4 regions of the Gottfriedia sp. NPDC056225 genome follow, and region 4 is predicted to be linked to each of the others. Evidence: predicted binding sites of a transcription regulator. Region 4 holds the regulator's gene; each other region holds the start of a gene.
What was found. Region 4 encodes Rex, which represses fermentation and respiration genes when NADH is low (regulators of the CRP and FNR family bind a similar motif). Its sites were predicted from a motif close to TTGTGAAATATTTCACAA; they were not measured.
Positions count from the first base shown of each region.

Region 1: the regulator Rex is predicted to act here: its motif matches at 2,308-2,325, upstream of ACFCYN_RS01290 (AtpZ/AtpI family protein).
Region 2: the regulator Rex is predicted to act here: its motif matches at 5,497-5,514, upstream of ACFCYN_RS11735 (L-lactate dehydrogenase).
Region 3: the regulator Rex is predicted to act here: its motif matches at 4,887-4,904, upstream of ric (iron-sulfur cluster repair di-iron protein).

Region 1 is NZ_JBHJTJ010000001.1:263,419-271,486, reverse strand. Features, by position in the region: gene ACFCYN_RS01295 (S8 family serine peptidase) at 1-2,169, shown strand, start outside; gene ACFCYN_RS01290 (AtpZ/AtpI family protein) at 2,431-2,655, shown strand; gene ACFCYN_RS01285 (ATP synthase subunit I) at 2,658-3,038, shown strand; gene atpB (F0F1 ATP synthase subunit A) at 3,040-3,774, shown strand; gene atpE (F0F1 ATP synthase subunit C) at 3,856-4,071, shown strand; gene atpF (F0F1 ATP synthase subunit B) at 4,246-4,770, shown strand; gene ACFCYN_RS01265 (F0F1 ATP synthase subunit delta) at 4,767-5,306, shown strand; gene atpA (F0F1 ATP synthase subunit alpha) at 5,329-6,837, shown strand; gene ACFCYN_RS01255 (F0F1 ATP synthase subunit gamma) at 6,923-7,777, shown strand; gene atpD (F0F1 ATP synthase subunit beta) at 7,841-8,068, shown strand, end outside.
Region 2 is NZ_JBHJTJ010000014.1:84,668-92,735, forward strand. Features, by position in the region: gene ACFCYN_RS11715 (LTA synthase family protein) at 37-1,929, opposite strand; gene ACFCYN_RS11720 (ROK family glucokinase) at 2,231-3,202, opposite strand; gene ACFCYN_RS11725 (YqgQ family protein) at 3,265-3,468, opposite strand; gene ACFCYN_RS11730 (M15 family metallopeptidase) at 3,573-4,334, opposite strand; gene ACFCYN_RS11735 (L-lactate dehydrogenase) at 4,473-5,420, opposite strand; gene ACFCYN_RS11740 (5-formyltetrahydrofolate cyclo-ligase) at 5,608-6,174, opposite strand; gene rpmG (50S ribosomal protein L33) at 6,293-6,442, opposite strand; gene ACFCYN_RS11750 (nucleotidyltransferase family protein) at 6,528-7,514, opposite strand; gene phoU (phosphate signaling complex protein PhoU) at 7,622-8,068, opposite strand, start outside.
Region 3 is NZ_JBHJTJ010000062.1:3,681-11,748, forward strand. Features, by position in the region: gene ACFCYN_RS22685 (GerAB/ArcD/ProY family transporter) at 1-202, opposite strand, end outside; gene ACFCYN_RS22690 (hypothetical protein) at 323-538, opposite strand; gene ACFCYN_RS22695 (Ger(x)C family spore germination protein) at 535-1,725, opposite strand; gene ACFCYN_RS22700 (spore germination protein) at 1,776-3,323, opposite strand; gene ACFCYN_RS22705 (hypothetical protein) at 3,540-3,770, shown strand; gene ACFCYN_RS22710 (hypothetical protein) at 3,940-4,164, shown strand; gene ACFCYN_RS22715 (hypothetical protein) at 4,296-4,514, opposite strand; gene ric (iron-sulfur cluster repair di-iron protein) at 4,968-5,675, shown strand; gene ACFCYN_RS22725 (Crp/Fnr family transcriptional regulator) at 5,756-6,445, opposite strand; gene ade (adenine deaminase) at 6,632-8,068, opposite strand, start outside.
Region 4 is NZ_JBHJTJ010000066.1:710-8,777, forward strand. Features, by position in the region: gene tsaE (tRNA (adenosine(37)-N6)-threonylcarbamoyltransferase complex ATPase subunit type 1 TsaE) at 1-102, shown strand, start outside; gene tsaB (tRNA (adenosine(37)-N6)-threonylcarbamoyltransferase complex dimerization subunit type 1 TsaB) at 83-775, shown strand; gene rimI (ribosomal protein S18-alanine N-acetyltransferase) at 785-1,237, shown strand; gene tsaD (tRNA (adenosine(37)-N6)-threonylcarbamoyltransferase complex transferase subunit TsaD) at 1,237-2,256, shown strand; gene ACFCYN_RS23020 (ABC-F family ATP-binding cassette domain-containing protein) at 2,474-4,399, opposite strand; gene ACFCYN_RS23025 (redox-sensing transcriptional repressor Rex) at 4,561-5,187, shown strand; gene ACFCYN_RS23030 (CPBP family intramembrane glutamic endopeptidase) at 5,230-5,901, opposite strand; gene groES (co-chaperone GroES) at 6,175-6,459, shown strand; gene groL (chaperonin GroEL) at 6,518-8,068, shown strand, end outside.

The sequences.
Region 1 (8,068 bases), on a different contig from region 4:
GTTTTTTTGCTGATACCGTTTAAAAATTATGCTGTAAATGCACATGAAGAGCAAAAACAAGTAGCCTTAATTTCAATTAAAGATGGCATGATCACACAAGCATTAAAATATATTGGGGAACGCTTCCCAAATGTAAAAATAAGACAACAATATACTGAAACTTATTATGGTCTTTCTGTGTCAGGTTCTCTTGAAGAGCTATCACAGTTAGCCAAGTTGCCACTAGTACAAGATATGCATTTTGTAACAATTTATAGAGCTCATTTAGAAGATAGTATCCCTTTTATAGGGGCCGATGAAGCTCAGCTTTATAAGGACAAAAGGGGAAGAAAGATTACTGGCGAGGGTGTTAAAGTAGGGATCATTGATACTGGAGTTGATTACAAACATCCAGATTTGAGATCGAACTACGGTGGGGGATATGACACAATCGACTTAGATAAGGATCCGATGGAAACTAAGCTTGAAGAAAAGAGTACGTTTCACGGTACACATGTGGCCGGCGTAATCGCAGCAAATGGGAAAAGAAAAGGCGTCGCACCAAAAGCGACAATCTATGCTTATCGTGCACTAGGTCCTGGTGGTGTTGGTACTTCTGAGACTGTTATGGCAGCGATTGAGCGAGCAGTGAAGGATAAGGTAGATATTATAAATTTATCATTAGGAAATGATGTAAATGGACCGGATTGGCCTACGAGTATTGCTCTAGATAAAGCTGTAGAAAAAGGTGTACTAGCAATTACTGCTGCTGGTAACTCTGGACCAGGATTATGGACTGTTGGTTCACCCGCTACAGCTTCAAAAGCTTTAACAGTTGGTGCGAGCTATCCACCTGTACTTTTCCCGTCAATCCATGTGAAAAATAAAGAAACGATTATTAGTCCTATGATTGGCTCAGTTAAATGGGGTAAAGGGTTAAATGGCCGATTCGTATTTAAAAAATATGGAGAAAAAAGTGAGCTTAAAAGAGTTAAAGATAAGATCGTCTTATTAGAAAGAGGTAAGCTTACGTTTACTGATAAAGTGAAAAATGCTCAAGATGCCGGAGCGAAGGCTGTAATTGTTTATAACAATGTTGATGGAAATTTCATCGGCCAAATCAAAGGAAAGCTTACGATTCCTTCAGCTACTATTTCAAGAAAAGATGGTTTAATGATTAAAAAAATCATCGAAAAAGGCAAGGTAGAAGCTAAAAGCGGAAGTGAAAAAAAGGTGGATGTTCTAGCAGATTTTAGCTCTAGAGGACCTGTAACTGGTACTTGGCAAATGAAGCCGGATTTGTTAGCACCGGGTGTACAAATAAAAAGTACAATTCCAGGCGGTTATTTAGCACTTCAAGGAACGAGTATGGCAAGTCCACATGTTGCTGGAGCAGCTGCTTTATTAAAACAATTGCATCCTGATTGGAGTATGGATGATTTAAAAAGTGTACTTGTTAATACGGCAACACCATTATATAAGAATAATAAAAAGTTGTATCATGCGTACGAACAAGGAGCTGGAAGATTAGATATAGAAAAAGCTTTAGAGACAGAAACGACTTTATTTCCAATGTCACTATCTTTCGGAGTAACTAAAAAAACAGATGGATTAGTAAAGAAAGATTTTGTCGTAAGAATTTCAAACAAATCAAATGCGCCAAAACAAATTACAACTATAAATAATCAACCGGCAACTGGAATACAATGGGTAATACCAAAGCCTTTTACAATACCAGCTCGCACAAGTAAAAAGATAACTTTAAGCGCTACAGTTAATACAAAGATTTTAAAGGATGGCTTTTACGATGGGGCGATTACATTTAACACAAACGATGAAGAGAAGTTAAGAATGCCGTTTTTATTACTACAAGGAGAACCAAATTTTCCGTCAGTAATGGGATTTCACTTTGGAAGAGTTAAAGGTAAAAATCGTTACAAATATGAATTGTATTTACCAAGTAAGGTTGAGGAATACAAGATCGCCGTTTTCGAATCAGAAACATTTCGTTTATTAGGAGTAATTGATGAACAGAAAAATAGTAAGAGGGGGATTATCAAAAAAGAATTAGTTTTAAAGGAATTTCCTAAAAATGGTATTTATAAGTTTGTAATATTCTATAAACGTAAACAATATGAAAGTGCAACTGAATCATACGTTAATGTCGCGAAGATTTACGTAGAAGACTAAAAATTGGTAAGTAATTTTTAATAGTTTTTTAATTTAGGTAATTGACACTTTTTTGTAACATATTGTATGCTTAACATGAATGTTTAAAAGGGTTTTCATTACATGTAAATACTATGTTATTAAAATTTTTTGAACGTTTTGTGAACAATTTGTGAACGTTTTCAATGTTTAGAGATTTTAGGACACAATTGTTGTAGAATAAACCATGATAAGACTTTTGGCAATTTTTTGAGAATGAAAATTGACATGGAGGGATTTTGTATGAAAAAAAACAATCAACATCCTCTTAAAGCAATGACACTCATGTCTTCAATTTTAGCTCAACTTGTCGGTTCTATTCTCATCGGAATCTTTCTAGGAAGATGGATTGATTCATTTTTTAAATGGCCAGTACCAGTATTTATGATCATATTTTTATTGTTAGGTCTTTTTACTGGCATTTATGGCACGCTCAAAATAGTTAAACAATTTACACCAGGGGACTAGTTATGCAAAAAGAACAATTAAAACGCTTTGTACGAGATATGTTGTATATTATTGCTTTATCCGTTTTAGGTTGGGCTTTTACCGACTATAAAACGATTTTCACAGGTTATATTCTCGGAACCGTAACTAGCTTTTATTGTATATGGATTCTACACAGAAAGATAAATACCTTCTTTGACCGAGTTTTAAAGCAACAAAAAGTTCGATCTTTAGGTACTGTAATTTGTCTTTCAGCGGTGGCTCTAACAATGGTCATCGCGCTTCGGTATGAAAACTTTGTGAGCATACCGGCACTAACTGCGGGACTAATGACAGGACATCTTGTCATTATGATACATTTTGCAATACATCAAACGTCTTTTGCAAGGAAGAGAGGTGAATAAATTGGAACACGAAGCTAAAGGTTTTAATTTTATTGGTTTAGATTTTACGTATACAAATGTTCTAATGACAACCATTGCTGCAGTAATCGTCTTTATCATCGCAGTTACATGCGCTAGAAGTCTACAAATACGTCCGTCAGGAAAACAAAACTTTTTTGAGTGGATTATTGACTTCGTTAAAGGCCTTATCAACAGTACAATGGATTGGGAAACTGGTGGTCGCTTCCTTACACTAGGTGTGACATTACTTATGTACATATTTGTTTCAAATATGTTAGGTCTACCGTTCGATATCTCGATCGATGGAAGCTCAGTTTGGAAATCACCTACATCAGACCCAGTCATTACTTTATCATTAGCAATCTTTATAGTTGGTTTATCACATTATTATGGTATTAAAATGAGAGGCTTTAAGGCTTACGGAAAAGGGTTTTTCCAGCCGATGGGATTCTTGTTTCCATTAAAAATTATTGAAGAATTAGCGAACACATTAACGCTAGGTCTTCGACTTTACGGTAACATTTACGCAGGGGAAGTATTATTAGGTTTACTTGCAACAATGGGTACACATGCATATGCGGATAGTGTAGGTGCAGGTGTGATTTGGACAATCGCGGCAGCAATACCGATGATTGTTTGGCAAGGATTCTCTGTATTTGTTGGTTCAATCCAAGCGTTTATCTTCGTAATGTTAACGATGGTGTACTTGTCACATAAAGTGGCGGACGAGCATTAAACAGCTCACTTGAATTTGGTAGTTAGATTAAAATTATTATAAAAAATATATTTCTTATGATTAAGAAGGAGGAAATTTAAAATGGCTTTAATAGCAGCGGCAATCGCAATAGGTTTAGGTGCACTAGGTGCAGGTATTGGTAACGGTTTAATTGTATCACGTACAGTAGAAGGTGTTGCTCGTCAACCAGAATTACGTTCAACTCTTCAAGCTTTAATGTTCATCGGGGTTGCATTAGTTGAGGCACTTCCAATCATCGCAGTAGTTATCGCATTCATGGCATTTGGTAAAGCTTAAGATCATACAAATTATTAAAAAAATGGCGAAGTTTGTGTTCACATTTACTTCGCCATTCCTTTATGACACTCAGTTTTGAAGGATTCCTTTTGAAAGTTAAGTCCAAGTCGGTAAGAGATTAGGGCTATGTTATAAAAAATAAATAAATACAACCCTTGAAGGGAGTGAAAGCTTGTGTTAAACGGATCACAATTCGTATTAGCTGAGGCAGGACATGGTGTACCTTGGGGCAATGTCGTGTTTCAATTAGTAATATTTCTAATTTTACTTGCTCTTCTGAAAAAGTATGCATTAGGACCTGTAATGGGAATTATGAAACAACGTGAAGATCACATCGCTAATCAATTAGATTCAGCTGAGAAAAACAACGCAGATGCAATGAAACTAGTTGAAGAGCAAAAGCAAGAGTTAGTTGCTGCTCGTACAGAAGCTCGCGAGCTTCTTGAGAAAGCTAGAAAGCAAGCTGATGTACAACGTGAAGAAATCGTTGCAGCAGCAAAAGCAGAAGCTGAAAACTTGAAAGAAAGCGCTAAACGTGAAATTACTCGTGAAAAAGAGCTTGCAGTACAATCAGTTCAACAACAAGTTGCTTCATTATCTGTATTAATTGCTTCTAAAGTACTTGAAAAAGAAGTGAAGTCTGAAGACCAATCTGCTATTTTTGATCAATATCTTAAAGAAGTAGGCGAAGCTAAATGAGTAACGAATTAGTTGCAAAACGCTACGCAAACGCTCTTTTTGAATTAGCTACTGAACAAAATTTAGTAGAAACTGTTGAACATGATTTACAAGTAGTGAAAAAGGAATACGTAGAAAACTTAGAATTAAATAAGTTTTTACAACATCCTGGAATCACAAAAGAAAGCAAAAAGTCTGTCTTAAATGACACATTTGCTTCAATTTCTGAAACGGTATTAAATCTAGTTTGTTTATTAGTTGATCGCCAACGCTTAAGCACTATTTCTAATTTAGTAACTGAGTATGTAAAAATTGCGAATGAAACTCGTAATATTGCAGATGCAACAGTTTACTCTGTAACGGCATTGTCTTCTGAAGAACTAGAGAAAATTGGAGCGTTATTCGCTTCTAAATTAGGTAAAAATTCAATACGTGTGAAAAACGAAATTGACCCATCATTAATCGGTGGTTACAAAGTGCGTGTTGGAAACCGTATTTTTGACGGCAGCTTAAAAAATAAACTTGTTCGAATCGAACGTGAATTAATCGCAAAATAGTTTGTAGATAGGGGTGAAATGCATGAGCATCAAAGCTGAAGAAATCAGTGCGCTGATTAAAAAGCAAATCGAAAATTACCAAACTGAAATAGAAGTTAGTGATGTTGGTACAGTTATCCAAGTTGGTGACGGTATCGCTCGTGCTCATGGTCTTGACCAATGTATGTCTGGAGAGCTAGTTGAGTTCTCTAACGGCGTTATGGGACTAGCACAAAACTTAGAAGAAAACAACGTAGGTATTATCATCTTAGGACCTTACACAGGCATTAAAGAAGGCGACGAAGTTCGTCGTACTGGACGCATCATGCAAGTACCAGTTGGTGAAGCATTAGTAGGACGTGTTGTTAACTCATTAGGTCAACCAGTTGATGGTTTAGGCCCAATCGAAACGACAAAATCTCGTCCAATCGAAAACGCTGCTCCTGGCGTAATGGCACGTAAATCAGTACATGAGCCATTACAAACAGGTATCAAAGCGATCGACGCTCTTGTACCAATCGGACGTGGACAACGTGAGTTAATCATCGGTGACCGTCAAACTGGTAAAACAGCTGTTGCAATCGATACTATCCTTAACCAAGCTGACCAAAACATGATCTGTATCTATGTTGCAATCGGTCAAAAAGAATCAACAGTTCGTGGACTTGTTGAAACTTTACGTAAGCATGGCGCTTTAGATTACACAATCGTTGTAACTGCACCTGCTTCATCTCCAGCTCCAATGTTATACTTAGCTCCTTTCGCTGGTGTAACTATGGGTGAAGAGTTTATGTACAATGGTAAACACGTATTAGTAGTATACGATGATTTATCAAAACAAGCGGTAGCTTACCGTGAGCTTTCATTACTATTAAAACGTCCTCCAGGTCGTGAAGCATATCCAGGGGATGTATTCTACTTACACTCTCGCTTATTAGAGCGTGCAGCTAAGTTAAATGATGAGTTAGGTGGCGGTTCATTAACTGCATTACCATTCATCGAAACTCAAGCTGGTGATATCTCAGCTTATATTCCAACAAACGTAATCTCAATTACTGACGGACAAATCTTCTTACAGTCTGACTTATTCTTCTCTGGCGTACGTCCAGCGATCAATGCAGGTCTTTCTGTATCACGTGTTGGTGGTTCAGCGCAAACTAAGGCGATGAAATCAGTAGCAGGTACGCTACGTCTTGACTTAGCGTCATTCCGTGAGCTTGAAGCATTTGCTGCGTTCGGTTCTGACTTAGATAAAGCAACTCAAGCTAAACTTAACCGTGGTGCTCGTACAGTTGAAATCCTTAAACAAGGTTTACACAAACCTTTAAAAGTAGAAAAACAAGTAACTTCTTTATATGCACTAACACGTGGTCACTTAGACAGCGTAGCAGTTGAAGACATTACTCGTTTTGAAGAAGAAATGTTAGCTTGGATGGACGTTAACGCTAAAGGTCTTTTAGATGCTATTCGTGATACTGGTAAATTACCAAACGAAGCTGACCTTGACGCTGCAATCACAAGCTTTAAAAAGAACTTTATTGCTTCTAAATAAGAAGGCGATTTAAATATCTGGATTTGAAGGATCGGGCTCTAGCTCGTCCTTCATTTAACTGTTTACCAAAAGGTGGTGAAAACCTGTGGCATCATTACGCGATATAAAAACAAAAATTAATTCAACAAAAAAGACAAGCCAAATCACAAAAGCGATGGAGATGGTTTCTGCTGCGAAATTAAACCGTGCTGAACAAAACTCAAAGCAATTTGTTCCTTACATGGACAAAATGCAAGAGGTAGTTGGTAGCGTGGCAAAAGGTGTAAACAGTAGACATCCGATGCTAGTAACTCGTCCAGTTAAAAAGACTGGTTACATTGTCATCACTTCTGACCGTGGTTTAGCTGGTGCATTTAATAGTAACGTATTACGTGCGGTAACTAATACAATTAAAGATCGCCATAAATCGAATGATGAATTTGCAATTATTGTACTAGGTCGAGTTGGACGTGACTACTTTAAGCGTTTAGGTTACCCAATCGTTGAAGAGGTTCTTGGAATTCCAGATCAACCTTCATTCGATGATATTCAAAAATTTGCTAATCGTACAGTTCAAATGTACACTGACGGCATTTTTGATGAGCTTTACTTATCATATAACCATTTCGTAAGTAAAATTTCTCAAGAGGTTTCTGAGAAAAAGCTATTACCTTTAACAGATATTGACACAGGTAAGGCAACAACTAATTACGAATTTGAACCATCTGATGATGAAATCTTAGAAGTTTTACTGCCTCAATATGCAGAAAGCTTAATCTTTGGTGCATTATTAGACAGTAAGGCTAGTGAACACGCTTCACGTATGACAGCGATGAAAAGTGCAACTGATAACGCGAAAGAAGTTATTAGTAAGCTTACTCTTCACTATAACCGTGCGCGTCAAGCAGCAATTACACAAGAAATTACTGAAATCGTCGGTGGAGCAGCAGCACTTGGCTAATCTGCTTACGACGGCTATATAAATTGATCGGCTTTTAATGAAACAATGCTAGGAGGAAAAGCGATGAGCAATGGTATTATTACTCAGGTATTAGGACCGGTTGTAGACGTAAAGTTCGAAAACGGCCAATTACCACAAATATATAATGCGTTACGTGTTCGTAAAGAAGCGGGCGACGCAAACGAAGTAAACATTGATTTAACATTAGAAGTTGCTCTTCACTTAGGTGACGATACTGTTCGTACAGTTGCAATGGCTTCAACTGATGGATTAGTACGTGGAATGGAAGCA
Region 2 (8,068 bases), on a different contig from region 4:
AGAAAAGCACTCCCTTAAAGGAAGTGCTTTTTATCGTTATTCAAACTTTGTTTCACCTTTATCATATTTGATTTGGTAGAAACGTAGTAAATCTTTATAAATGATTGAGTTTGAGTACTCAAGTGATTTATTTGCTTTTGCTAAATCTTCTTTAGGTGGTTTTTGACCTTTTAATTCTTCACCAGTTTTTGGATCATACATCTTCTCACCAGTATAAATATACTTATCAGTAACAATTGTACCATCACGGAAGACTACGAAATCTTTGTGTTTTGGAGAGAATAAATCATTACCAAAGTTGATAGATGTTTTATTTGGATCTTCACCTAATAAGTTTAAGATTGTAGGCTTGATGTCAATTTGACCTGCTACTTCATGCATTGTTTTACCTTTAGTTTGTCCAGGTAAGTGGATAAAGAAAGGTACTTGTTGTAATTTAACATGTTCAGCAGGAGTGATATCTTGTCCTAAAACTTCACTCATTGCACGATTATGGTTTTCAGAAATACCATAGTGGTCACCATACATAACAATAATCGTATTATCATATAAACCTTTTGCTTTCATTTCTTCAATGAAATGTTTGATTGATTCATCTAAATAACGAACTGTTGTTACATAATTATCAACAGTTTGGTCACCTGTTTTTAAACGAGGAATCATTAAATCTTTATCATCTAACTCAAACGGATAGTGATTTGTTAATGTAATCATACGGTTGTAGAACGGTTTAGGTTCAGCAGCCATTTTTTCTACAGATTGCTCAACAAAATATTTATCTTTCAGACCCCAGCCAATTGAAGTAGCTGCAGATACTTTAAAGTCAGCTTCATTATAATAACGATCGTAACCTAGACTTGGATACATCATATCACGGTTCCAGAACGATTTATTATTTGAATGCATTACAGAAGTATAATAGCCTTGATCCTTTTTAAGGATAGCTGGAGTAGCAGTAAACGTATTACTACTGTTAGTAAAGTATACAGCTCCGCGATCTAATGGGAATAAACTATTATCAACTAGGAATTCAGCATCAGAAGTTTTACCTTGACCAGTTTGGTGGTAGAAATTATCAAAGTAATAACTTTCTTTTGTAAATTTATTTAAGAATGGTGTAATTTCTTTACCATCAACTTTTCGTCCAATTACGAAATTTTGTAATGATTCTAATGAAACTACAACAACGTTTTTACCTTTATACTTACCGTGTAATTGTGCATTTACACCTGTATCGTTCGCACGAATAAAGTTTTCAATACCAGCTAATTGACTGTCATCAGCCATTGCTTTTTGAGCAGTTGTTTTTGATTGAATAACCATATCATATAAATGATAGTTGTATAAACCTAAGAATTTAACAATGTATTCTCTATCGAATGAACGTGTTAATAATTGAGGACGCTCAGTTTCAGCAAGTCCAAGGTTTACTAAGAAAATAGCTACAGCTCCTAAGAAATAAGCAGTTCTTGCTTTAGCTTTGATGTTACCTGTAGTAAAGAATTTTTTACCCCAAATAAGATTAGCGATAATTAGAATATAAATATCAGAAAAAGCAAAGAATGTTTTATAACTAATCATTGCTTTAACACTTGATCCTAAATCACCGAAGTTGCGCGTCATAAATAAAACTGGGATTGTAACGAAATCATCGAAAAACGAATAATACGCTGTGTCACCAATTAAAATGAATGACATAATTGCACTAATCCAAATAACTGCTCTATTTCTCTTTGGACCTTTTGCAAAAAGACTTATACCGATAAAAATTAATAATGAAGATATAGGTGCAATTATCAAGATAAATTCTTGCATTGAATTTTCAATTTCTAAATCAAAATAAAATTGGCTTAGTAAAGTTGCTTTAATCCATAAAAGGAATACAGCAAGTAACGGGAAACCAAAGTTTTTGATAAACTTTTTCCACATATTCTGTTCCTCCTCTTGTTAAGACTATTAATCTATTATAAACAATGTTTGGCGTTTCACATATCTATTTAATTGGTATTTATTACCAAGAATTTTTTAAATGATTCATACAATCATTAGCTACTAATTGTATTTATCGTATGAATTATTGTAAGAAATCATTTGACGTAACCTCTAGGTTTTTTTCTAACGTCATTCAATTTATCATAAACTGGTTCTGTCGTCAAATAACTAATTTTTTTTTCAATTCAATACAATAAACATAATAAGGTACTTCAATTAGAAGCACCTTAAATTTAAGTTAAATTTCATTAGTAATAAACTTTTTCACCAAATATGCTGCACCAATTGCTCCTGCATCGTTACCTAATTTAGCAATTGAAAGTTTTGTCGAATCACGAACTGTCGTAAATGCAAATTCGTCAAAATATCTTTTTAATGGTTTCAATAACAATTCTCCTGCATTTGACACTCCGCCGCCAATAATAATATTTTCTGGATTTAATGTATTCCCTACTCCAGCTAAGACTAGAGCAAGATATCTCATTACATGATTAACAATTTCTTCTGCGACTTCATCACCTTTTGAATAAGCTTCAAATACATCCTTAGTTGTAACCAGGGACCCATTTGCAATTTCTTTTAAAACTGTCTCTTTTGTCGTATTTTGTAATTTTTCGTTTGCGATTCTTGCAATACCAGTAGCTGAAGAAATTGTTTCTAAACAACCCCTTTTACCACAATTACAAAGTACTCCATCTTCAAGTTGAACAGTTATATGACCAATTTCACCTGCAGATCCACTAATTCCGTGTGCTACATCTCCATTTACAATTACGCCACCGCCGACACCTGTTCCTAGCGTCACCATTACGACGTCTTTAGCGCCGTTTCCAGCACCCTTCCACATTTCCCCAACAGCAGCTATATTTGCATCATTATCAACAATTACGGGAATACCAGATTCCTTTTCTAAGATTTCTTTTAAAGGAAAATTAACCCACCCTAAATTTACTGCTGCAAATATTAATCCATCTTCAAGGCGAACTGAACCTGGTGCACCAATACCGATTCCAGCTATATCTTCTTTTGTTTTATTCATTTGGTTTAGCTTTTCTTCAATCGCAATTGTTATTGTTCTTGGAATATGCTTACCACTATCTGATTTATCAGTCGGCACTTCCCATTTATCTATGAATTCCCCGTTATTTGTTAACAATGCCAATTTAATACTTGTCCCACCTAAATCTACGCCTACAATCATTTTATCCATTTTGCCTTCTCCCTCCGTTGTGAAATCGCTTGCAATCCGATTCTAAAAAAAAACGATTTTCTTCAAACCGTCTTATTTTTAATTACATCCATCTCTTTTTTTAAGATCAACGTTGCCACTTGTAAATCTTTTATATCTAAAATATTTGCTAAAAATAACTCTTTAAGCTCATCTTGCATTAACATCAAGTCTGCTAATCGATCACCTGTATAAATAAAGGTTCCATAATTCTTTAGAAATTGTTGAATATCATATACGGATTTCATTTTTAACTCCTACTATTTAATCTTTCTAAATATGTAATTAGTATAAGTTGGAAACAGTTACTCGTCAATGTGAAATACCAAACAATCATATATTATTTAAGTATTTAATGATTTGATTTCATGACCTCTTCTAAAACTAAATTATTTTTATAAAGGTAGGTTGCGTATTTGACTCCTACATATCTTATATGCCATGGTTCATAGTCATATCCTGTCATTTCAACCTTATCCTCTGGATAACGAATGACAAATCCAAATTCATGTGCATGCTTGGCCAACCATATACCTTCCTTTGTTTTTCCAAATCCCTGCTCTAGCTTATTTCCAAAGTTAGGCGACGATACATCAATTGCTAATCCAGTTTGATGTTCACTTGTACCGGGAACAGCACTAAAGGATTGTGTCCAATCTTCTCCATGAATTTGTACATAATAATTATATAAGCTTTTTTGTCTTTCAAAAGAACGGTATGCGGAAACTGGTGTCAGTTCAATACCAGCTGATTCAGCTTTTTCAAATAATTTTTCTAAAGCATGACCTGCTTCTTTTCTCATTAAAGTTTTATCTTTACTTACACCATGTAACGGAACAATGGGATAAATTAAATCAGGAGGTCCATATCCATCTGGAAGCTTTCTTTCTTTATTCACTAATACTAAATCTGATTTAGGATTTGTGACCTCTAGTAAGCCATTCTCAGCTTCTATAGCCGTATGATTATAATTTGGGAACACTGGTGAACGTTTTGCTGTTTGATTTTTTGGTTCATTGTTTATACTATTTTGGTTCTTAATAAAAAGAGCTAGTCCAACAATTGTGATTAAAGCAATTAACAACCAGACGAACTTTCGATTTATTTTTTTCAAAACAGCCTCCCTCTGAACAGTTATCGTTATCATAACAAATTAAAAGACAGCATCTTTTTCAAATTACACGTAATGAAATTATTCTTCTTTTTCTATAAAAAGACCTCTTTCAAAATGAAAGAGGTTTTTTCGTACTGCTTACAAAATAGGTTCCATCGTTTTTCTTAATGTCTCAACTGAATTTTTAAATTGTCGTTGTTCTAATTCATTCAAATCTAATTCGACGATTTCACGAATTCCGCCTCGATTTAAAACCGCTGGAACACCGATATAAATATCATTTTCTCCATATTGACCTTCTAAATATGCTGAAACAGTAATAATACTATTTTCATTTTCAAGTATTGCTTTAGTTAGCCTAACTAACCCCATACCAATACCGTAGTATGTTGCACCTTTCTTCTTAATAATATGATATGCAGCATCACGTGTATTTAAAAAGATTTCATCAAGCTCTCTTTGACTATATTTCGGATTTTTCTTTAAAACATGGTGCACTGGTGAAGTACCAACAGTTGTTTGTGACCAAACAGGAAGTTCACTATCCCCGTGCTCACCTATTATATACCCGTGGATATTTCTAGAATCAACATTAAAGTAGTCCCCTAGCATATATCTAAAACGTGCAGTATCTAAACTAGTACCTGATCCGATTACTCTTTCTTTCGGTAACCCAGAGTATTTCCATGTTGCATAAGTTAATATATCAACTGGATTCGTAGCGATTAAAAAGATTCCATCAAAACCAGAAGCCATAATCTCTCCAACGATGCCTTTAAAAATTGAGCAATTTTTAACCACTAAATCTAGTCGTGTTTCTCCAGGCTTTTGTGCAGCTCCAGCTGTAATAACGACTAAATCTGCATCTTTACAATCACTATAATCTCCAGCCCAGATTTTTGTTCTAGAACTGACAAAAGGTAAACAATGACTTAAATCCATCGCATCTCCTTCTGCTTTATCTTTGTTTAAGTCGATCATAACTAATTCTTCGGCAATACCTTTGTTTAACATTCCAAAAGCATAACTGGCTCCAACTGCGCCTGTACCAATAAGTGCGACACGATTAATTTCTTTTTGTAACATTAAATCCACCTCATTAGTGTTATAAAAGTGTAAGTCATTGGGACTTTTATATTATATATGTATATCCGCTTAAAGTTTGTGAAACATTTTACAAATTTGTTACAATAAACATTAAAAACCAATTTTCTTTAAGGAATATCGGTTTAATTCATCATTTATTTTAAACAAAAGGTGTCGCTTTATGCACTTATTGGAAAGCTTGTATTATTTTTGATTCTGTTATGATTAAAGGTATTTTAATGTCATGTTTCTCTGATGGTAGCTCATTAACGATTTGAATATCATACGCTAAAGCTAAAAGAGGTTTATTATAGTCTTCTAAGTACCGATCGTAATAACCGCCGCCATATCCTAATCGATCTCCTTTTAATGTGTACGCTACTCCAGGAACAATTACTAAATCAATCTGTTCCTTTTCTATTTTTTCGCAATTTTCTTCAATCGGCTCCTGTATACCAAAATAGCCTTCTTTTAAATCTTCAAACGAACTGATTTTATAAAAATCCATTTCTCTTGTTTTGTGATTACATTTCGGTACAACAACCGATTTATTCTCATTCCAACAATTAGCTATTAAATACTTAGTATTTATCTCGTGCTCCATCGGCATCGTTGTTGCAATTATGTTTGCATCCTTTAATTGTTTTGTACTAATTAATGTTTCTATAATTTGCTTCGACTTTTTCTCTCTGTCCAATGATGATATATTTTTCAAATTTTTCATCATATTATTTCTTATGTCTTTTTTTTCCATTATGGCCTCCTAAGGTCAGGATTAAAGTTTCTATAAATAGGATTAAATAGTAAAATGACGTTTCTAATTAGATTATAAATTTTTATATAAAAAAAAACAGTAGGAAAATTCCTACTGTTTATTTTGTTTCGCGATGAACTGTAACTTTTTTAAGTCTTGGGCAATATTTTTTAAGCTCAAGACGGTCTGGGTTATTACGTTTATTTTTAGTAGTGATGTAGTTACGATCTCCGCATTCTGTACATGCTAAAGTAATATTTACGCGCATTTTATTTTCCCTCCTGACATAGTGACATAATCAGACTTGTATATAATAACATTCTTTCACGATAATTTCCATACCTTTTATTGATTCATTGCATTTCTTTTGATTTTTTTTTTATTGAATTATGTACAAATTTATTTTCATAATTCAGAGTATATTTTTGAAAGACTGCTTGATGCTGTAAAACGCTCCCCTGATCGATTCTAATATTTGAGCTGATTGATACGTATGGACCAATTACACAGTTTTCTTCGATCGTAACATCATTGCCAATAATTACTGGAGAAACAATCTTTACATTATTATTAATCGTTACATGCTCACCTAAAAAAATTCGTGGTAATATTTGAACGGCCGGAATAGGCAAGTTTAATTTTTCTTCAATCCAATCTACATTTAGCTTTGCAAAACGTCTAGGAGTTCCATAATCAATCCAGTAGCCTTCTAAATGATATGCATTCAATCTAATATTATTTTTTAACATTAAAGGAATTAGGTCGTTACTAATGTCAAAATATCGATTTTCTGGAATTTGAAATAATAATTCCGGACTCATAATATAAATTCCGGTATTTACTAGTTTACTAATTTCACTACCCTCATTAGGCTTCTCAATAAAATCGATTATTTGTCCATTTTTCACTTTTACATTTCCATAAGACCCACAATTTTCAACTTGTTTTACAAACATAGAAAATTTACTTTTATTTTCTAAATGATTCTTTAATGCCTCTCTAATTTCTCCATCAAATAAAATATCACCATTCACTAATAGAAAGGGTTCATTGAGAAAATGCTTAGATAATCGTAAACAACCAGCTGAGCCTAAGCTTTTTTCTTCTATAATATAATCAATTGAAACATTTTTTAATTTCATCGCGTTAATTGTTTCAATTATAGCTTGGGACATATAATGAAGCTGAATAATAAACTCATTAAACCCCAATCTTGTTAGATGTAATAATAAATGCTCAATTGCCGCTCTATTTGCGATTGGTAATAGTGGTTTAGGAATGTTGTTAGTAATTGGTAAAAGCCTTTGACCGTATCCTCCAGCTAAAATAACAACCTTCATTTGTTACCACCCCAATATGTTATACTAGTTAAAGAAGTATGCTTAATATTACATAAATATGACAAAAGGGCGTCCAGTAAAATTAGAACTGAACACCCTTTTTTATTTTATTGATTTAATAAATAATGCTTACCTTTTACTAAATAGTAAATGTTCTCTGCAATATTAGTTGCATAATCTGCAATTCTTTCAAGATATCTACAAATGAATGCCATTTGCAAAATATTTGCAACATGCTCAGGCGACTCAACAATACTCGACATTAAATTTCGTACAGTCGTTCCATATAACTCATCAACTAGATCATCAATTTCACCAATCTCTTTTGCAGCTTGTAAATCTTCAGTTCGGTATGCTTCTGAAGCTTTTGTTAACATATCTAAACCAAGTTCATGCATCTTTTCGATATTTTCTATAGGTAAGGTTTCTTGACGGCTACGAATACGAATTGTCGACTTTGCGATATTTACAGCATAATCTGCAACTCGTTCAAGGTCATGAGCAATCTTAATTGCCGTTAAGTTTCTTCTTAAATCCACTGCAACTGGCTGTTG
Region 3 (8,068 bases), on a different contig from region 4:
TTTGATTCGGGTATAGTTTATTTAATTGAATTGCTATGAAAACAGTTAAAAATCCGATTAAACACGCCCAAATCGGGGACAGCCATAGGTCTTGTTTAGCGTATTGAGCAGTGAAACTAGGTAGCATGAGAATAGCTGTAGCAATGATGGTTGGATACAGCATGAATGCCATTTGAAGCGATGAAATTTTACCTTTCTCCATTGTCTACCTCCTTTTTGGAATAATGCTACGACCGAAGTTTAGATTATTTTTTCATAGCTCTACTAAACAACCGCTCTCAAATAATCTTGTTCCTTTAAGAATTGTAAAATTGATCTGTCATTACATATATTTTTCAAATGGTTTAAAAAGAGCTTCAACCCATGTAATTGGTCCAGCCATTTGCTGTAGATTAAACAAAGAAAAAATCCATGCTAATAAAAGTAACAAAACAAAGCCAATCTGATCTTCTTTAGGAGCTGACTTCATTTTTTTCCATTCAAAAATGAAAATTAGAGCTACAATTACTGTTGTACAAATAAAATAACCCCACTTCATTTATTCCGAACCTCTTTCTCAGGTATTGCTCCTGGTTTGTTAATATAGCCTTGTCTTCGAATGTTTGCATCGACGTCAATTTTTACTTCTACAGTAGGAAATTTCTCATCCCAGTGATTTTCGACTTTTTTCCATTGTTTCGGATAGACTCTGTGAAACTCATCAGCAAAACCTATAATATCAGTTTTTAGGTTTAGTTGAACTTGCTTAAGAGATTGTTCTATTCCATCTTTAATCTTTTTTTGAAAAACTTTTTCTAATTTCTTTTTTAGTAGTTGATTTGAATAATCTAAGTCCGTTCCGTTTTGCACGATTGCGCCTTCTGCCTTTACTTTCACTAGCATTTTCCATTTATCATGCTTGATTTCTGGTATAAGCTTTGTATGAATCAAAACTGGATACAATGATACATTACCTTTCATGTCAACTGATTTTAATGTTACAGTAAATTCTTTCTGTTCATTTCTTAATAATAGGACTCCTCTTGTTGCTCGTTCCGAAATCTGTCCAATCATTTTATCCTTTTTAAAAACAGCGGTACCGACAATGGCTGGTAGTCTATTGGATTGATCTGATCCCTCATTCTTTGGTTCTGACAATATATCAAGTAATGGAATAGCTGCTGCATTTGCTGGGCCAGTTAACATGGCTTCAAAGGACTGCAAATCGACTTGCATTGAAAATCGAAAATCAGATAAGCCCATAATTGTTTCAGCTGAATACCGTTCTATTGGTGTAGACATCTGGAGTATTTGCTTTGGATCAATTTTACTTACGAATAAATAGGCTCTTTCCCTTGGTTGAGGATGACGAAGTAAAAAATCCATTTGCTCTTTTACACCTTTTTTAGCTAATTCTTCACTAAAAATGTATACCTCACACTGTCCCCAAAATATTTTACGCGGTAATTTCGTTTGCAGTTTTGAGATTGCATCGGCAATATTTTTTCCTTTTTGAGATCTAACAACAGTTAATGAACTTTGTTGACCTACTCCGGCTTGTCCATTACCAGAACTTAAGTCTTTCGGAATAATTATTTGAGTTGAAAGCTCAATTGTTTTATCATCTACTCGATCTATGGCAACTGCAGTGACAATGGCTAAATCATTTATCTCCAATCGATCCCAGCAACCACTTAACAATAAAATCGATCCACATAAGGATAACAAATAGAGAACACGTTTCATTAATTGATTCTCCTTTCGTCTTTCCTTTAAATTTTTTACTAAAGGCTATTTCATTTATCATTTTTTGGTGATTGTCCGTCGGATTGACGATTTAAATTAGTCTTTCCTGTGAGATGAGGACGTGTATCCATCATCCAAAATGGTGCTCTCCATAAGACATCCTTTAGTTCTTCAGTTTTAAGCGGAGCCAGTGGAGCTAAATATGGAACACCAAATGAACGTAAGCTACATAAATGGATGACGATTAGAATTATACCTAACATAATTCCAACTAACCCCAATGAACCAGCAAGCAAAATCATCGGGAATCTGAGCAAACGAATCGCAATCCCTGCAATATAACGAGGCAACATGAATGAAGCAATTCCAGTAATCGCCACTACAATTACCATTGGTGAAGAAACCAAACCTGCCTGAACAGCTGCTTGACCAATTACTAAAGCACCTACAATACTTACGGCCGCTCCTATTTGCTTAGGTAATCGAACTCCTGCTTCCCGCAATGCTTCAAATGAAACTTCCATAATCAATACTTCTACAATTGATGGAAAAGGAATTGGTTCTCGAGAAGCTGCCATACTTAGCAACAAATTAGTTGGTACCATCTCTTGATGAAAAGTCATAATCGCAACATAAAATGATGGAAGCAAAAGCGAAATTCCAAGGAATAAATAGCGTAACCATCGGATCGCTGAACTAACGATAAATCGTTGATAGTAATCCTCATGTGATTGAATCAATGAAAAAAATGAAATTGGAGCAATTAAGCAAAACGGCGTTCCTTCAACTAAAATGCCTACCCTTCCCTCAAGTAAATTAGAGCAAACTACGTCTGGACGTTCAGTAGACAAAATCTGTGGAAAAGGCGAAAAAGGATTATCTTCAATCAATTCCTCAATGTACTCACTTTCCAAAATTCCATCTACTTCAATACCTGTTAATCGACTAACGATTTCATCGATTAGCGTTTGATCTGCAATTCCTTCTATGTAGGTAATAACAATTGTCGTATTCGTATAGCGCCCAATTTTCAGCGATAGCATTTTAAGTGAAGGACTTTTAATAATTCTACGTAATTGAGATTTACTAATTTCTATCGACTCATTAAATCCCTCTCGAGGTCCTTTAATGCCAACTTCAGCTGTTGGTTCCTCTATTGAGCGTTTTTCCCACTTTGCAAGCCCTAAAGAAAACCCAGCTTTTACACCTTCTGATATAAGAATTGGATTGCCAGATGAAATTGAATCAATGCATTGCTGAAATGAAATGACCTTATTCACTTTAGAAACTGGAATTTTATCATCAATTACATCATTTATTGATTGTTCTGTGGTTGATACTTTTTCCATTAGTGGCACTAAAACAAAATTTTCAATTCCTTCTTTATCTGTTAGGCCTTCAATATAAATAATCGTTGCCCTAGTATTTCCAAATAGTAAAAATGAACGGAAAATTACGTCTGAGCAATTATCATAAATTAATTCGAGTGCTTCGATATTTTGACCATAATTGTCATATAGGGGATCTTGTCGAACATTTATTTCGTCATTCTTTTTTGACTTAAACGTTCTTAGCAATTTATGTTTATTTCGAATCAAATAAGCCCCCCCTTTTTTGCAGCATTGTCTTTTCTATAATTTTCTATTTTCAACTTCTATATACGGAAATTATTGGCAATTTTAATTATACTTTTGCTGGCGATTGACCCCATACAAAAAAACGGACTAAAAAAAGGATCTTTACGCCTTATAAACCTAAATTCTTGCGTATTTTTTTTATAAGTTGGAACAATATCATCGATAGGAGGAATCAATATGGATCATTATGAAGCATTTTTAAGTAGTAAAAATTGGATTGATAATAATTTAGATGCGAGATTTATTAATTTAAACCATCCATATGCAATCTTAATTTCTGGAGAAGAAGGTCAAATTACTTTAAGGGGTAATATTGGTACTGATAATGGACAAAATGGTGAAGAAATTTTTTCCTTTACATCTTTAAAAGACCTGCAGGAATGGTTTGAAGATAATATTGGAGAATGAATACTACATAAAAGCGAGAAAATTTGTACTTTTTTAAAATGAAAAATCCCACTCATGCCAAAATTAAATTATTGGCTGAGTTTTTTACTTTATAGAAATGTTAAAAATGCTTAATACAAAAAGGATATTGAATATTATGTAACGAATAATCTCTTTGGAGGTGTTTGATATGAGTAGTAAACTGAATGAATTAAATCAGAATAAAGAAGATTTGTTTTTAGAGGTAATGAGCGAAATGAAAGGCATACAAATTGAATTGTTAGAAGAGATTCATCGATTAAATAATGAGGTTAATTTCCTACTATCTGTTGTCATGCCAACAATTGATAAAGAAAGTCTAAATAATGATCAATTAGCCATGTTTGGTGAAATCGTATTAAATAAAAGAACTTAAGTTATCATCAAAAACGTTTAATCCAAACCCTACCTTTTAGATAGGGTATTTACCTGATTAGTTAGTTTATTAATTTATCGAGTTGTTTTCAATGTGAAATTTTAAAATTAACAGAACTTAATTTTAGTCATTCATTTTTTTAGAAAAACCTTTCCGTTATTTAATTGACACCAGTCTAGATCTGTCGTATCACTATATTTCCCGTTAAATTCATTTATCGAAAGAAATACTTCAATCGTACCTTTTTCAAGTTCTAAAAGAAGGGTATATGGCGTTAATCCGTACACGTTTGAAACTGCAATCAATTCACCTATATGGATTTTTTCTGAAAAATCTATCTTATCACTCAACACAATCTCTCCTTATGCTTTGTAATACATACTCTTCACATTTAGTTCGTCTTTATAATTCGTCCAGTATATAAGAATTTCTTCATTATAGATTTTGTTGATTTGAATAGAATTAACCCTAAAAAAAACAAAATGACTCAAGAATTGCTTGAGTCATTTTTCAATCTGTTTACATGTATATTTCAGTTTTAGTGATTAAACCAAGTACAAAAATCTTATCCTTTGTCCACTATGTGAACAATTCAACAAAATGACATATACTCTTTTGAACCAGAGTTTTTTTAAATTCCTGTCTGTACACCTTGACACTAAAGAAATCTACAAATAATTTATTTACTTTTCATATTTTCACTTTAATATAAAAATGCAAACTTGTGATTTATATCACAAAAAATAGTTCCTCAAATTGTTATTCTTTTTCTAGTTAGAAAAAAAAATGATGGAGGCTTTTTTATGAATCAACCATATAATCAATTTGATAAAATTAGCAAGATTGTTACCGAATTTCCAAAGGCTAGTGACCTTTTTAAATCATATCGAATTGATTTTTGCTGTGGTGGTAATAGACCACTAATTGAAGCGATTAAAGAAAAAAATTTGAACGTTGAAGAGATTTTAACAAAATTAAATACACTTTATCATGAATCTAAACAAATAAACGAAGCAGATATTGATTATAATAAAGCTTCAAATAAAGAATTAATTGCTCATATTGTGAACAAACATCATCGCTTTTTAAACGAAGAATTACCACTTTTAAGCCCATATGTAACGAAAGTAATGCGGGTTCACGGTCAATCTCATCCTCATTTAGTACGCTTACACAAATTATTTTTTGACTTAAAAACAGAACTGGAACAACATACTTGGAAGGAAGAAACAGTAGACTTTAAGCTAATATTAGAGCATGAACAAAATCCAACTGCTGAAAATCGTAATAAACTAAATAAAATCGTTGACGAATTAGAAGGTGACCATAACTCTGCTGGTAATATCTTAAAGGAATTACGTGAAATTACGAATGACTTTACTCCTCCAGTTGAAGCTTGTGGAACTTATCGTCTTGTCTATCAAAGACTTGAGTCTCTTGAGGCTGATACGTTCCAACATATCCATTTAGAAAATAATATCTTATTTAATCGAGTAATCGAAAGAGATTAATCAAATATTACGGGTTTAAAAATTTGTGAAAACTTATAAAGGCATATGAACTTTAACTTCATATGCCTTTTTTCTTATTCTTAATACAGCTCATTTTCGAGTTTGTCTAAATTTATGATAAAAAAACCTTCAGTATCCATGCTAATTACTTCTTTTTTTCTTAATTGATTGATTGTTCGATTAACCGTTTCCCTTGATGTACCAATCATATTTGCAAGCTCACGATTGGTAAAATGGGTTGTTATTTTAAATTGATTACTATTTAATGGTATTCCATTTGACTTACATAGTCGTCGTAATAACATGGTGATTTTGTCGTATGAATTATGTAGTGTTTGTTCAATTAACCTCGCTTGTAAATCAACAATCTTTTCGCTAAGAAACTTAAATAATTTAATGCATAATTCAGGATGTTTAATTAGTATTAGCTCAAAATCTGCAATTGGTAAAACAATTAATTTGGCAGCTTTAATAACCTCAGCATGTGCAGGAAAAGTACCTTTAAGAAATAAACCAACATGAGGAAACATTTCTTCAGCTTGTGGAATCGAAACAATTTGCTCTTTCCCTGACAGATCATTTATATGTATTTTTATTTTACCGGAATGGATAAAAAATACTCTGTCTAGACTTTCTCCTTGCATAAAGACGAATGATTTTGCAATATATTCTCTTGTATATGAAATGTCCACAATAGATTGAAGCTCTACATCTGTAAGGCCTTTAAAGAGTGGGACATTTCTTAAATGGTTAAAAATCACTTCTGACATGCATTCTTCTCCTCAAACCATTTTAGCCTGATTGTTTATCGAATATTTCTCATTTACTATTGTATAAGAATTTCATCAATTCTATTTAAAAATTCAAATTTAATTTTAGGTAATGTGACCTATCAAACTGTTTAAACTTCAAAAAGACCCCAATTCTCGGAGTCTCATTTAGTACAGTATTCTATTTTACTCATTAACCAAAACAGGAATAAATTTAAATTCATTTACACTAAATAAACCTTTAGTCGTAATTTTTATACTCGGTATAACAGGTAATGCAAGGAAAGATAAAGTTAAGAAAGCATTAAACGTATTGTTAGGTCTGATTTTTAGCAATGAATTCTCAATTTGATGTAAACCTGCTTCTACTTCTTCTGCAGACTGATTACTCATTAATCCTCCAATTGGTAATGATAATTTAGCGATTACTTTTCCCGAAGATACGACAACAATTCCACCGTTCATTTCTTCAATTGTTTTGACCGCAACATACATATCATCATCATTCATTCCGGCAACGATTAGTTGGTGAGAATCATGAGCAATGGTCGTTGCGATCGCTCCATCAATTAGATTTAGACCTTTAACAATTCCTAAACCAATTTCTTTTTCTGAATGATAGCGATCGATTACTGCTATTTTACATAAGTTTTCTTTTGCACTTGGCTTGAATAAATTATTTTCAATCGTGATTTTATCAATTATATGATTTGTAACGATACTATTAGGATTAATTTCAATAATGTTAGCGAGCGTTTTTGAGTCTGTTTTCAACTCAAGATCTTCAATCTTTATATCACCTAAGCTTAATTTAGATTCAATCAATTTTGACTCTTCATTTTTTATAAAATTGGTATTTTGACTATTTCTTACTGTAAATTCATTTTTACACCATACATCAGTAATTTCTACTAATTCTAAATCACTTAAAAATACAAAGTTTGCTTCATATCCAGGAGCTATTGCACCTTTTTGTTTTAAACCATAGCAAGTAGCTGGATTTAAGGTCGCCATTGAATAGGCAGTTACTGGATGAATCCCATATTCGATTGCTGTTCGAATACAAAAATCAATCGAACCCTCTTTCATAATATCGTCTAAATGTTTATCATCAGTACAAAACATAATGCCCCTTGCGTTTCTTTCATTAACTGCAGGTAATAAATCCTTTAGATTTCTTGCAGCGGACCCTTCTCTAAATGCAACATACATCCCTACTCTAAGTCTTTCAAGTACTTCTTGAACATTTGTACATTCATGATCTGTTGAAATACCAGCATAGGAATATGCGTTAATTTCATTTTTAGTTAGTCCTGCTAAATGACCATCTATCGGCTTTTGATACTTATGTGCTAAATTTAATTTATCCATCATCTGTTTTTCCATCGTCATAACAGAAGGATAATCCATTACTTCTGCTAAACCTAACACTCTTGGATGACTCATAAATGGCTCTAAATGCTCTGCATAAAGTACCGCTCCCCCACGCTCTAACGAAGTTGCAGGAACACAGGATGGTAGCATCACCCGAACATCTAATGGAATATTTTCCGAAGCATCTAACATCATTTTAATCCCATTAACCCCAGCAACATTTGCAATCTCATGAGGGTCTGTAATGAC
Region 4 (8,068 bases):
ACTCATGAAGAAAATGGTAGAATGATTACTTTTATTCCAAATGGAGCAAAGTATGAATTTATTTGTAAGGAGCTAATTAATAATGACCGTTTTAGCAATTGATACTTCTACAAATGTTATGGGGATTAGTCTAATTAAGGACCAATCTGTTATTGGAGAAACGATAACATTTATAAATAAAAATCATTCTGTCCGATTAATGCCAGCCATTAATACATTAATGGAAGAATGCAATATAAAACCTAAGGAACTATCTAAAATAGTTGTCGCAAAAGGACCAGGCTCTTACACTGGAGTGCGCATTGGTGTAACAGTAGCAAAAACATTGGCCTTCACCTTAAATATTCCGATTATAGGCGTTTCAAGTCTGAAAGTACTAGCTGCGAATGGGCGATTTTTTAATGGGTTAGTTTGTCCTATTTTTGATGCAAGGCGTAATTTATTATTTACTGGTCTTTATGATTTCAGAGGGGAACCTACTAATAGTGTTTTAGAGGACTGTAATATTGATCGCAGTTTATGGGTTGAAAAACTTAAATCATATAATGAACAAATTTTATTTATTGGTAATGATGTATCATTACATAAAGAATTTATTATAGAGCACTTAAAAGATCAGGCTGTTTTTGTGAATGCTAGTATGAATAATCAGAGACCAAGTGAACTGTTTACATGTAGTTTAGAAGAAAGTGAAGAATCAGTACACAATTTTTCACCAGAATATTTAAGATTATCAGAAGCAGAAGCTAATTGGCTAGCTAGCCAAGAAAAGTAGGAGGATATTATGATCTCATCGGTTGCTTTTCGGAAAATGAAAGAAGAAGATTTAGAGCAAATAGTGGAAATTGAAAAAAAATCGTTCCCAACACCATGGACATATGATGCATTTTATAATGAACTATATTCAAATCAATTTGCGAACTATTTAGTTGCTCAAGTTGATGAGAAGATAATTGGATATTGTGGATTATGGGTAGTCATTGATGAGGGACATATTACAAATATAGCTATTTTACCGGACTATAGAGGGAAGAGTCTAGGTGAAAAGTTACTTCGAGCAGTAATGGAAACTGCTAAAAACCTTGGAGCAGAAACATTAACATTAGAAGTAAGGGTATCGAATCATGTAGCAATGGGACTGTATCGTAAGCTAGGATTCCAAGACGGTGGGATTCGAAAAAGCTATTATACAGATAATTTTGAGGATGCATTAGTGATGTGGGTGAATTTGAAATGATGAATGAAAATTGTTTAATACTGGCTATAGAGACAAGTTGTGATGAAACCTCAGCAGCTATTATTAAAAATGGAAATGAAATTCTAAGTAATGTAGTAGCAACACAGATCGATATACACAAACGTTTTGGTGGAGTAGTACCTGAAGTTGCTTCACGTTTACATGTTGAGCAAATAACTGTGGTAATTGAAGAAGCAATGGAGCAAGCACAGATTAACTATGAGGATTTAGCTGCCATTGCAGTTACAGAAGGTCCAGGACTAGTAGGTGCATTACTAATTGGAGTAAATGCTGCAAAAGCAATTGCCTTTGCTCATGGATTACCTCTAATAGGTGTTCACCACATTGCAGGTCATATATATGCCAATCAATTAGTACAGCCTTTACTATATCCACTATTAGCTTTAGTAGTTTCTGGTGGGCATACAGAGCTTGTTTATATGAAGGAAGATGGCGTTTTTGAAGTAATAGGAGAAACACGAGACGATGCGGCAGGAGAGGCCTATGATAAGGTTGCTAGAACGCTTAAATTGCCTTATCCAGGTGGTCCACATATCGACCGTCTAGCACAAGAAGGAACTGCAAATATTCCATTTCCTAGAGCTTGGTTAGAAGAAGGTAGTTATGATTTTAGCTTTAGTGGTTTAAAGTCAGCAGTTATTAATTATATGCACAATGCTGAACAAAGAGGTGAGGAAGTATCGCCAGCTGATGTAGCGGCCAGCTTCCAAGCAAGTGTAATTGAAGTAATTGTTTCAAAAACGATTAAAGCTGCAAAAGAATATGATGTAAAACAAGTTTTATTAGCAGGTGGAGTAGCAGCTAATAAAGGATTAAGAGCTTCATTACAAAATGAGATGAATGACTTAAATGATATAGAATTAATTATACCACCATTATCACTTTGTACGGATAATGCAGCGATGATCGGCGCAGCTGCTTTTATCAGATTAAAGCAAGGGAAACTAGGTAATTTGGCACTAAACGGGAACCCTGGCTTAGATTTAGAGAATATGTAAAAAGTACTTATTCACAATTTTTTTAATAAAATGTGGATAAGTACTTTTTCTTTGTTAAAAACTTATTAAACTATGTGCACAAAAATGTGTATAACATTGCTGGTTTTCTGTGGATAATGTGTATAAACCTGTGTAAAAGCTAAATTGTAGCAAATGATATGTGGATAAAAATGTAGATAAGAAAAAACGGATAGCGATCAGCATATCCGTTTAATCATTACTCTTGTAAGTTTTCCCATTCTTCCATTAGGTCTATTAACTTAGCTTCTAAATCATTTTTCTTACTTGTTAATTCCTGTACTAATTGAAAGTCACCGTAAACTTCTGGTTTGCATAGTTCTAGTTCGATTGTTTCTATATCAAGCTCAAATTGCGAGATATTGCTTTCAATCTCCTCAATACGACGCTGAGTTTGACGAAGTTTTTTCTTTAATTCTTTGTCTTGTTGATAATCGGAAACTGGTTGAGATGATTGTTTAACTTGTGTTAACATAACTTCTTTTTCAGCTTGTTCTTTCTCATATGCTTCGTTTTTCTTAAATTGGTAATAGTCATAATCACCTAGATAAATTGATAATCCTTCTTTTGCTAGTTCGAAAGTTTTTGTGGATAATCTGTTCATAAAATAACGATCATGTGATACAAACAAAATAGTCCCAGGATAATCTAATAAAGCATTTTCTAAAACTTCTTTACTATCTAAATCCAAATGGTTGGTAGGCTCATCAAGAATTAGAAAATTAGCTTTTTTCATCATAAGTTTTGCTAATGCTAATCTTGCTTTTTCTCCACCGCTTAAAGAGGTAACGATTTTAGTCACATCATCGCCAGAAAATAAAAAATTCCCTAATATTGTTCGAATTTCTTGTTCAGGCTTTAATGGATAATCATCCCAAAGTTCATCTAATACTCTTTTATTAGATGTAAGCTTAGCTTGCTCCTGGTCATAGTAACCGACCGAAACATTTGCACCAAAATCAATTGTTCCTTGTAATTTATTTAAATCACCAATAATCGTCTTAAGTAATGTCGACTTTCCAACACCATTTGGCCCGACTAATGCAACACTATCTCCTCGGTTCAATACAAACTTCATTGTGTGATCAATTGTAGGGATGCGGTTATATCCAATAAATAAATCTTGTACAGAAAGGACGTCATTTCCACTTTGTTTTTCAATTGCAAATGAAAAATTAGCTGAAGAATCTTCTCCAAGTGGCTTGTCTAATCGAACCATTCTGTCAAGTTGTTTTCTACGACTTTGTGCTCTTTTTGTAGTTGAGGCACGTGCAATATTACGTTGTACAAAATCTTCAAGCTTAGAGATTTCTTCTTGTTGTTTTTCGAACTGCTTAAGCTCTTGTTCATATTGAGCAGCTTTTAAATCAAGATATTTACTATAGTTACCAACAAAACGTTGATGCCTACGATTAGATATTTCATAAACAATATTTACAACTTGATCAAGGAAATATCGATCGTGTGATACAATTAATACCGCACCAGGATAAGATTGTAAATAACGCTCTAACCAACTAAGTGTATCAATATCCAAGTGATTTGTAGGCTCATCCAGTATTAATAAATCAGGCTTTGTTAATAATAATTTACCTAAAGCAAGTCTTGTCTTTTGCCCACCGCTTAACGAAGAAATTTTTGTTTCGTAATCTTCATTACTGAAACCTAAGCCACTAATAATTGAACGAATATCTGCTTCAAACTGATAACCGCCGTTTTCTTTGAATGTATATTGAAGATGATCATATTCATTCATAATCTTGTCATAAACAGACTGATTAGAATAGACTTCTTCTTGAGTCATTTTTACTTCTAATTTTCTCATATTTTCCTGCATCTCAACTAAATGATTAAAAACAGAATAATATTCTTCCCATATCGTTTGATCACTTTGTAATCCAGTATTTTGGGCTAGGTAGCCTACAGTAACGTCCTTAGGCTTATTTATCTCGCCTCCGTCGTAAGACAATTCACCAGCAATTATTTTGAGTAATGTAGATTTTCCAGCACCATTACGACCAACAATCGCAACTCGATCATTCGTTTGAACTTCTAATTTTATATTTGAAAGAATAATGTCACTACCAAAATACTTTGAGACATTATTTACTTGTAAAAGAATCATGGATAACACCTCATTGCAAAATTTTTTATCTGAGTAACTGTAGACTGTCAAAATTCTTAAATATAGTGTATATTTTACATTAGAACAAGTACTTTATAACTAAAGTAAAGCTAAATTACACACCATAGTAAAAAGAATTACAGTAAGTGGGGGATTAAAAAATGGACTCGGAACAAATTAAAATTCCACAAGCTACTGCTAAACGTCTACCTTTATATTACCGTTTTATAAAGAATTTGTCTTTATCAGGTAAACAAAGAGTTTCTTCAGCAGAGTTAAGTGAAGCAGTAAAGGTAGATTCCGCTACGATTAGAAGAGATTTTTCTTATTTTGGAGCACTTGGAAAAAAAGGATATGGATATAACGTAAATTACTTATTAACTTTTTTCTCGAAAGCGCTTAACCAACATGAAGTGATGAAAGTTGCATTAATTGGTGTAGGTAATTTAGGAACTGCATTCTTACACTATAATTTTATAAAAAATAATAATACTAAAATTGAAATGGCATTTGATATTGATCCAAATAAGATTGGAACTGAAATTGGTGGAGTACCTGTTTATAATTTAGATAATTTAGAAGACGTAATGAATGATGATATTCAAATCGTTATTTTAACTGTACCTGCACCTGTAGCTCAATCAATTGCAGATCGATTAAATGGAAAAAATATAAGAGGAATCTTAAATTTTACTCCTGCTCGAATTAGTGTACCAGAACATATTCGTATTCATCATATAGACCTAGCGGTTGAACTACAAACATTGGCATATTTTTTACAACAATAAATTTAGATTAATTTAAAAACCCCCAAATTATTGGGGGTTTCTTTAATGTAAATTTAACTGCTGAAAAACTACAAATGTGTTCATTAACATGTGTGTTAAAATTGGAACGATAATTGAATTTGTACGTTTGTATAAATAACAAAATACGAAACCAATTAGGAAGTAAGATAAAAAGAATGGTAAGTCGCCATGCATAAACGAAAATATTGCTGAACTAATCCCAGCAGAAATAATAAATGGTAAGCGATTATAAAGTCTTTTGAAAATGATTCGGCGGAAAATTATCTCTTCTAATATCGGTGCTACTAGACTTGGTATAATAATAAATGCAGGATTCAGTTTAGCGATATTTAAGATATTTTGAGTATTTTCGGAGCCTGTATGTAAATTGAATACATAAATTAAAATGATATTACACACAATTTGAGTTGCCATCGTAATGAAGTAACCTAAAATTACCCAATTTAATATTGTACGATAGTTATGCTTAAAATTCTTCATTCCTTCAAAAATGGGCTTATGTAATAAAATCAGTATAATAATTAAACCAGTTATGAAGCTAATACAACTCCATAAGGCCACCGCTTCAAGAGAAGCCGTTTTCTTTTCCACTCCAGCGTATAAATTACTATTTAATAAATAGGGAACCCCAAATGCCGCCGAATATTGAATAACAGCATAAGTTAAGATAATCAATAAATCTCTAGTTTTCAATAAGATAGCTCCTTTGTGTTGATATTTTTCATAACCCAAAGGTTGATAACAACATGTACATTATTTTACTCGTTTCTTTAGTTTCTTAAAAGAAATTTTCGTTTTTTATTTTACATTTAATTGTAAAGATAAAACTTAATATATTTCGACAAGAAAAGTGCCTGCTTCAGACTTGCAAAATTTTTTAATATTATTTAAACTATTAATTGTGTTAGCACTCAATATTAATGAGTGCTAAAAAATAATGATTTGATTATTGAGGAGGTATTACACATGTTAAAGCCATTAGGTGATCGTGTTGTAATTGAGCTTGTTGAGTCTGAAGAAAAAACTGCTAGCGGTATCGTGTTACCAGGTAGTGCACAAGAAAAGCCACAAGAAGGCAAAGTTGTTGCAGTAGGTACTGGACGTGTACTTGAAAATGGTGAGCGCATTGCTTTAGAAGTATCTGTAGGTGACCGCATTATCTTCTCTAAATACTCAGGTACAGAAGTTAAGTACGGTGGTACTGAATACCTAGTACTTCGTGAAAACGATATTCTTGCAATCATAGGTTAATAAAATAAAATACTTAAATTAAAAAATAAATTTTTTAAATTATAAGGAGGTCATTTCAATGGCTAAGGACATTAGATTTGGTGAAGAAGCTCGTCGCGCAATGTTACGTGGTGTAGACGCTTTAGCTGATGCTGTAAAAGTAACATTAGGACCAAAAGGACGTAACGTAGTTCTTGAGAAAAAATTCGGTTCTCCATTAATTACAAATGATGGTGTTACTATCGCAAAAGAAATCGAATTAGAAGATGCATTCGAAAACATGGGTGCAAAATTAGTTGCAGAAGTTGCTAGCAAAACGAACGAGATTGCTGGGGACGGTACAACTACTGCGACAGTTTTAGCGCAAGCTATGATTCGTGAAGGTCTTAAAAACGTAACTGCTGGTGCAAACCCAATGGGTATCCGTAAAGGTATCGAAAAAGCAGTTGCTGTAGCAATTGAAGAATTAAAAACAATCTCTAAACCAATTGAAGGTAAAGAGTCAATCGCTCAAGTTGCTGCAATTTCTTCAGCAGATCCAGAAGTTGGACAATTAATCGCTGAAGCAATGGAGCGCGTTGGTAACGACGGTGTTATTACACTTGAAGAATCTAAAGGCTTCACAACTGAATTAGAAGTAGTAGAAGGTATGCAATTTGACCGCGGATACTCTTCACCATACATGGTTACAAATTCAGAGAAAATGGTTGCTGAATTAGAAAACCCATATATCTTAATTACAGATAAAAAAGTAACAAATATTCAAGAAATCTTACCGGTACTTGAACAAGTTGTTCAACAAGGTAAGCCACTATTAATCATTGCTGAAGATGTTGAAGGTGAAGCACAAGCAACAATCATCGTAAACAAATTACGTGGTACATTCAACGCAGTTACTGTTAAAGCTCCTGGCTTTGGTGACCGTCGTAAAGCAATGTTAGAAGACATCGCAATCTTAACTGGCGGTGAAGTGATTACAGAAGAATTAGGATTAGATCTTAAAACAACTAACATCACTCAATTAGGTCGCGCTTCAAAAGTTGTAGTAACAAAAGAAAACACTACAATCGTTGAAGGTGCTGGTGAAACAGCATCGATCCAACAACGTATCGGTGTAATCCGTGCTCAATTAGAAGAAACTACTTCTGAATTCGATCGCGAAAAATTACAAGAGCGTTTAGCTAAATTAGCTGGCGGTGTAGCAGTAATCAAAGTTGGTGCTGCAACTGAAACTGAATTAAAAGAACGCAAATTACGTATTGAAGATGCATTAAACTCTACACGTGCTGCAGTTGAAGAAGGTATTGTAGCTGGTGGTGGTACTGCATTAATGAGCGTATACAATAAAGTAGCTGCAATTGAAGCAGAAGGTGACATTGCGACTGGTATCAACATCGTATTACGTGCACTTGAATCTCCAGTTCGTCAAATCGCTACAAACGCTGGTCTAGAAGGATCAGTAATCATTGAAAAATTAAAAGGTGCGGAAGTTGGCGTTGGTTTCAATGCTGCTAACGGACAATGGGTAAACATGATTGAAGAAGGAATCGTTGACCCAACTAAAGTTACACGTTCTGCACTTCAAAACGCAGCATCTGTTTCAGCTATGTTCTTAACAACTGAAGCAGTA